2 regions of the Streptomyces sp. NPDC002138 genome follow, and region 2 is predicted to be linked to the other one. Evidence: riboswitches for the same ligand, from Rfam matches in the RefSeq annotation. Region 2 holds a riboswitch; the other holds the start of a gene.
What was found. Region 2 has a riboswitch for glycine ahead of gcvP (aminomethyl-transferring glycine dehydrogenase). Riboswitches for the same ligand answer to the same signal wherever they lie in the genome.
Positions count from the first base shown of each region.

Region 1 (3,634 bases), on a different contig from region 2:
AGCGCCTTGATCCGGTCGATCGCGATCTGCTCGACGACGTCGACGTGCTCGCAGCCGCCGTAGTAACGGCGGCCGGGGTAGCCCTCGGCGTACTTGTTGGTCAGGACCGAGCCCTGGGCCTCCATGACGGCGACCGGAGCGAAGTTCTCCGACGCGATCATTTCCAGGGTGGACTGCTGGCGCACGAGTTCGGCGTCGACGGCGGCGGCGACGTCGGGGTCGAGCTCGTGCAGAGGGGTGTTGAGAACGGACATCAGGATCCCCTGGGGTGTCAGTTGTCGGAGTGGGTGAGCGCGGCGTACTCGTCGGCGCTGAGGAGGTCGTCCGGCTCGCCCGCGAGGCGCACCTTGAACAGCCAGCCACCCTCGAACGGAGCGGTGTTGACGAGCGCCGGGTCGTCCACGACGTCCTGGTTGGCCTCGACGACCTCGCCCGTGACGGGGGAGTACAGGTCGCTGACGGACTTGGTCGACTCCAGCTCGCCGCAGGTCTCGCCCGCGGTCACGCTGTCGCCCACCGCGGGCAGCTGGGCGTATACGACGTCACCGAGCGCGTTGGCCGCGAACTCCGTGATGCCGACCGTCGCGACGCCGTCCACGGCGTCCGACAGCCACTCGTGCTCCTTGCTGTAACGCAGCTGCTGGGGGTTGCTCATGACCTGATTCTCCTGGATGCGGGGGAGTGCTGATGGACAGGGGTCTGACGAGGTGAAGCGGGCTTCCCGGTGGGGGGAAGCGTCACTTCTGGCGCTTGTAGAACGGCAGGGCCACGACCTCGTACGGCTCATGGGTACCGCGAATGTCGACGCCGACGCCGGAGGTGCCCGGTGCGGCGTGCGCCGCGTCGACGTACGCCATGGCGATCGGCTTGCCCAGCGTCGGGGACGGTGCGCCCGAGGTGACCTCGCCGATGACCTGGCCGTCGGCGACGACCGGGAACCCGGCGCGCGGGACGCGACGGCCCTCGGCGATCAGGCCGACCAGCTTGCGCGGGGCCGCGGAGGCGGCGCGCTCGGCGGCGGCCTCCAGGGCGGCGCGGCCGACGAAGTCGCCTTCCTTCTCGAACTTCACGACCCGGCCCAGACCCGCGTCGAAGGGGGTCAGCGCGGTCGTCAGCTCGTGCCCGTACAGCGGCATGCCCGCCTCCAGGCGCAGCGTGTCGCGGCAGGACAGGCCGCAGGGGATCAGGCCGACGCCCTCGCCCGCCTTGGTCAGCGCCTGCCACAGCTCCACGGCGTGCTCGGGGGCGACGAACAGCTCGAAGCCGTCCTCGCCGGTGTAGCCGGTGCGCGCGATCAGCGCGGGCACGCCGGCGACCGTGCCGGGCAGACCGGCGTAGTACTTCAGACCGTCCAGGTCGGCGTCGGTCAGGGACTTCAGGATGTCCGGGGACTCCGGGCCCTGGACCGCGAGCAGGGCGTACGCGTCGCGGTCGTCGCGGACCTCGGCGTCGAAACCGGCGGCGCGCTCCGTGAGGGCGTCGAGGACGACCTGGGCGTTGGAGGCGTTCGCGACGACCATGAACTCGGTCTCGCCGAGGCGGTAGACGATCAGGTCGTCGAGGATGCCGCCGTCCTCGCGGCAGATGTGCGTGTACCGGGCCCGGCCGACGCCGACGGTGGAGATGTTCCCGACCAGCGCGTGGTCGAGGACCTTGACGGCCTCGGGGCCGGTCAGGGTGATCTCGCCCATGTGGGACAGGTCGAACAGGCCTGCCTTGGTGCGGACGGCGTTGTGCTCGTCGCGCTCGCTGCCGTACCGCAGCGGCATGTCCCAGCCCGCGAAGTCGGTCATCGTCGCACCGAGGGAACGGTGCAGCGCGTCAAGGGCGGTCAGGCGGGGGGCAGTGCTCATGGGTGTGGCTCCCAGGTCCCGGGGCATCGACAGGGCATCGACATGACATGACGAGGAGGATCCTCCCCATCTGTCATCGGAACCTGAGAGGTTCGCCGAGAGTTCCTCGATTCGCACCGAGTTCCTCGACTTGCACCTTGGGTGGAGCGCGCACCGGCCAGGAGGCGGTGCGGCTCGCTTTTCAGATCTGCCTCATCCACGCGGTACGGGGCCTGAGAGATTCAAGGGAGGGTCTTGCTCCTTCGGCGCCCGGGGTGCGGAGCAGCTCCCGGGACTCTCCCGCGTGGATTCAAGCGGCCTTTATGCAGTTGGGTCCAGATGGCGCACATCATTGCACGGCCCGGACCCGAATGGGCGTGCGGGCCCCCGGACGGGGCCGACGCCCGCCCCTGGCCCGACGACCCGACCGGAACCATGTCCGCCGCATTACCGTCTCTTTACACTCAGGGGGCAAGGGTCCTGGTGACCCGATCCGGGGGAGGCGATCACTGTGCGCAGATTCGGCGCGGCGGCGGGGACGGCGGCAGGGACGGCGACGACGGCGGGCGCGGTGGCAGGGGCAGGGGCGGGCGCGACGGTGGGTGGCGTACCGGTCCAGCCGGGGCGGCGGGCGCGGGAAGCGGCCGCCCCCGGCGTCGGCCCCGGCGTCGGCTCCGGCGCCGTTGTGCGGGACCTGCGCGGCCGGGGTGCGGCGCCCCGCGGCGGCCCGGTCCGGCTCGGCTTCGCCGACGGGGACATCGTCGTCGTGTCCGGCCTCCCCGGCGGCGGCAAGAGCACCCTCATCGAGCGCGCCGTCGCGGGCGGCGGGATCGACTCCCAGGACACCCGCGCGCGCTGGGAGCGCCGGATGCCCGGGGGCCTGCCGTACGCCGCCTACCGGCCGTTGGTGCGCGCCGCGCACTACTGGAGGCTGTGGCAGGTGCTGCGCTCGGGGGACTCGGCCGTCGTCCACGACTGCGGCACGCAGGCCTGGGTACGGGCGCTGCTGGCCGGCGCCGCCCGCCGCCGGGGCCGCGCCCTGCACCTGGTGCTGCTCGACGCCACGGCCGAGCAGGCGCTGGCCGGGCAGCGGGCCCGGGGCCGCGGAGTGTCGGCGTACGCCTTCGCCCGGCACCGCGGCGCGGTCACCCGGCTGCTGCTCGAGGCCGAAGCGGGCCGGCTTCCGGCCGGCTGCGCCTCCGCCGTCCTGCTCGACCGTGAGGCGGCCGCCCGGGTCACCCGGATCGGCTTCGGCGCCGGGCCGGGGACGCATTAGCCTCGGCGGTGACAGCGGCGACAGCGGTGACGGTCGGCGGCGACGGTGGGCGTCACCGGCGAGGGCACCGGCACCGGCACGGACACGGGGAGACACGGGCATGCAGGGCAACGGCTGGCCGGCCAACGAACTCGAAGCGGTCCTCGGTACGGCGATGGGCGACCCGCAGGCCGGACCCCGGATCCTGGAGACCCTGGCCCGCAGTCACGTCTGGGTCCCGCTCCCCGCGGGCAGCGGCCCCGGGGCCGCGGGCCTGAGCCTGCCGACCATGGACATCGGCGGCGCCGCCTACGTGCCCGTCTACAGCTCCGAGGCGCAGTTCCTGGCGTGCGTGGGCACCGGCATGGACTTCGCCGTGGCCCCCGCCGTCGAATTCGCCCGCGGTCTGCCCCCGCAGCTCGGCATCGCCGTGAACCCCGAGGGCGCCGTCGGCGTCCCGCTGCCGCCGCCCGCCGTGGCCGTGCTCTGCCGGGCCGGGCGCAGCGAACTGGACGGTCCGGCGAGCGGCGGCCGGGTCCGCCTGTAC
Region 1 is NZ_JBEOXE010000002.1:22,772-26,405, reverse strand. Features, by position in the region: gene glyA (serine hydroxymethyltransferase) at 1-254, opposite strand, end outside; gene gcvH (glycine cleavage system protein GcvH) at 272-655, opposite strand; gene gcvT (glycine cleavage system aminomethyltransferase GcvT) at 738-1,853, opposite strand; glycine riboswitch at 2,045-2,145, opposite strand; gene ABT084_RS01240 (AAA family ATPase) at 2,404-3,108, shown strand; gene ABT084_RS01235 (enhanced serine sensitivity protein SseB) at 3,209-3,634, shown strand, end outside.
Region 1: it holds a riboswitch for glycine, as region 2 does, so the genes downstream of both, gcvT (glycine cleavage system aminomethyltransferase GcvT) here and gcvP (aminomethyl-transferring glycine dehydrogenase) in region 2, are expected to answer to the same signal.

Region 2 (3,634 bases):
CCGCGGTGACGCCGAAGGCGGCCCACACGGCGTCGATGTCGGCGCGCAGGGTGGTCTCGTCGCAGGAGACGGAGACGTGGTTCGCGTCGGCCTGGTGGAGGTTGACCCCGGCCTCGCGGGCGGCGGCCACGACCTGGGCGGCCTTGCCGGGCACCCGCGCGGTGACGGTGTCGAAGTACGAGCCGTGGACCAGCTCGACCCCGCCGGCCGTCAGGCCCGCGGCGAGCAGGGCGGCGTAGCGGTGGGTGCGGCGGGCGATCGTCCGCAGGCCGTCGGGGCCGTGGTAGACGGCGTACATGGCGGCCATGACGGCGAGCAGCACCTGGGCGGTACAGATGTTGCTGGTGGCCTTCTCGCGGCGGATGTGCTGCTCGCGGGTCTGCAGGGCCAGGCGGTAGGCCTTGTTGCCGTCGGCGTCGACGGAGACACCGACCAGGCGCCCGGGCAGCGAGCGGGCGTGCTTCTCCTGGACGGCCATGTAACCGGCGTGCGGACCGCCGAAGCCCATCGGGACGCCGAAGCGCTGGGTCGTGCCGATGGCGATGTCCGCGCCGAGCGCGCCCGGGGAGGTGAGCAGGGTCAGGGCGAGCAGGTCGGCGGCGACGGTGACGATCGCGCCGAGGCCGTGCGCCTGGTCGATGACCGGCTTCAGCTCGCGGACCGCGCCGGAGGCGCCCGGGTACTGGAGGAGCACGCCGAAGACGCCGCGCTCGGCGATCTCGGCCGGGATGCCCTCGGACAGGTCGGCGACGACGACCTCGACCCCGGTGGGCTCGGCGCGCGTCTGGATGACCGCGATGGTCTGCGGCAGCGTGTCCGCGTCGATGAGGAAGACCCCGCCCTTGACCTTGCCCACGCGGCGGGCGAGCTGCATGGCCTCGGCGGCCGCGGTGCCCTCGTCGAGCAGGGAGGCGCCGGAGGTCGGCAGTCCGGTCAGGTCGGCGACGACCGTCTGGAAGTTCAGCAGGGCTTCGAGGCGGCCCTGCGAGATCTCGGGCTGGTAGGGCGTGTACGCCGTGTACCAGGCCGGGTTCTCCATGACGTTGCGCAGGATCACCGGCGGCGTGAAGGTGCCGTAGTAACCGAGGCCGATCATGGGGGTCAGGACCTGGTTGCGGTCGGCGAGACCGCGCAGCTCCGCGAGCACCTCGGCCTCGGTGCGGGCCTCGGGGAGGTTCAGTGCTTCGGCGCTCTTGATGACGTCCGGCACCGCGGCGGCGGTCAGGTCGTCCAGGGAGCCGTAGCCCACCTGGGCCAGCATCTTCGCCTGCGCCTCGGCGTCCGGGCCGATGTGGCGCTGCTCGAAGGGGATGCCTCGCTCCAGCTGGGAGAGCGGAATGCGGTTGGCGGTCATGTACGGAGGCCTCCTGGTCGTACGACCTGCGAGGGGTACCACGGCGCGGGCACCCGGACGGCCTCCCCCTCTGTCATGTCAACCTGAGAGCTTCACCGGGCCTCCTGGGGGTCGCCCGTGGAGATCCGGCTTTCACCGTCGGTGAGGAGGGGTACCGGAACTGCGATCCGTTACCCGCCCTGCTTTCCAGAGTGGCCTCGTCCGTGCGGTACGTCTGCCTGAGAGATTCCGGGGAGGAGTTGCTCCTTCGGCGCCTCCGACGAACTCGATCGGAGGACTCTCCCGCACAGGGTCAGCAGCCGTTCCCCAGCCTACCAGCGAGGATCTGGGCCCTCCCTCGAGTGGCCCCCTCCCCGGAAATGCACTTTTGTAGTCATTACGCAGGAGTTGCGACCAAAAGGAGGCGACCGTGCAGACCGACATCGATCCGCGCAGCCTGATCGGCCGCAAGGCGTTCGACCGCAATGGCACGAAGATCGGCACCGTGGACGAGGTCTACCTCGACGATGCCACGGGCGTCCCGGAATGGGCCGCCGTACGAACCGGACTCTTCAGCCGGGACGCCTTCGTCCCGCTGGAGCCGAGCGAGGTGGTGGGTGACGCCCTGCGGGTGCCCTTCGAACGCGCCCTGATCAAGGACGCCCCCGATTTCGGGGTCGGCCGCCACCTCTCGCCGGAGCAGGAGCTCCAGCTCTACCACCACTACGGCCTGGACGTGACCTTGCCGAGTGACTTCCACCACGGCGACCCCGGCCGCGACCGCGATCGCGACTTCGGCCGCCTGGCGGGCGACGAAAACTAGCTATTCCGTCTCTTCTTCGGCAGGTTCCCCGACCAGCGGCAGCGGATCGGACGCCTCCAGTTCGGCGTCGTCCATCCGGAAGGTGCGCACCCGGCCCGGGGCCGATCCCGGCTGCTCGAAGCGCACGGTCACCCGGCCCACCCCGCTGCCCTGCACCCAGCCGGGCCCGTACGTGCCGTGGCGCACGTCGGTCCCGGCCGGCCACCGCCGCTCCGGCGGCGGACCGGCCTCACCCCCGGCCGCCGCCTCCCCCACCGGTACGGGCGCCCCCGCGCCCCCGACGCCCCCCGCGGCCGCGTCGGCCGTCGGCGGCCCCGCGGCCGCTTCTCCCCCGGCGCCCTCGTCCTGCCCCTTCGCCTCCGCGGCGTCGCGCTCCTCCGCCTCCGCCTGGGCCTCCGCCTGGGCGAACAGGTCCTCCTGCGTGTAGTCGGCCAGCCCCGACACCCCCACGCCCAGCAGCCGCACCCCGCCCGTGGTGTCGACCCCCTCCAGCAGCCGCGCCGCCGCCTCCCGGACCACCGCCGGGTCGTCCGTGGGCCCGCGCAGGGTCTCGGAGCGGGTGAGCGTGGAGAAGTCGTACCGGCGCACCTTGAGCACGATCGTCCGCCCGGAGTGCCCGGACGCGCGCAGCCGCCCCACGCACCGCTCCGCGAGCCGCTGCACCTCGCCCCGGATCCGGACCCGGTCGTGCAGGTCCACGTCGAAGGTGTCCTCGACCGACACGGACTTCGCGTCGCGCTCGGCGACCACCGGCCGGTCGTCCAGGCCCAGGGCCATCCGGTACAGGGCCACCCCGTGCGCGCGCCCGGTCATCCGGACCAGCTCGTCCTCACCGGCTTCGGCCAGCTCCCCCACGGTGGTGATCCCGGCCCGGCGCAGATGCTCCCCCGTGGCCGGCCCCACCCCCGGCAGGGTCCGCACCGACATGGGCGCCAGCAGCTCCCGCTCGGTCCCCGGCTCGATCAGCAGCAGCCCGTCCGGCTTGGCCCCCTCCGAGGCCACTTTGGCCAGCATCTTGGATCCGGCCAGCCCCACGGAGGCGCTGAGCCCCGTCGCCGCCCGGATGTCCGCCCGCAGCCGCTCCGCCGTCGCCCGGGCCCCCGTCGCGTCGAAGGCCGCCCCGCCGGCCTCCAGGTCCACGAAGGCCTCGTCCAGGCTGAGCGGCTCCACCAGGGGGGACAGTTCGCGCAGCCGCGCCATGACGAGATCGCTGACCGCCCGGTACAGCGTGAAGCGCGGGATCAGATAGGCGCCGTTCGGGCAGAGCCGCCGCGCCTGGGCGGTGGGCATCGCCGAATGCACCCCGAGCCGCCGTGCCTCGTACGAGGCGGTCGCGACCACGCCGCGCGGGCCGAGGCCGCCGACGATCACCGCTTTCCCGCGCAGGCTCGGCTTCGCCGCCTGCTCCACGGAGGCGTAGAAGGCGTCCATGTCCAGATGCAGGATGGTCGGCGCGGCTCTCACGCCACCGATGCTGC
Region 2 is NZ_JBEOXE010000070.1:26,902-30,535, forward strand. Features, by position in the region: gene gcvP (aminomethyl-transferring glycine dehydrogenase) at 1-1,354, opposite strand, end outside; glycine riboswitch at 1,551-1,649, opposite strand; gene ABT084_RS31720 (PRC-barrel domain-containing protein) at 1,764-2,156, shown strand; gene ABT084_RS31725 (DNA polymerase IV) at 2,157-3,620, opposite strand.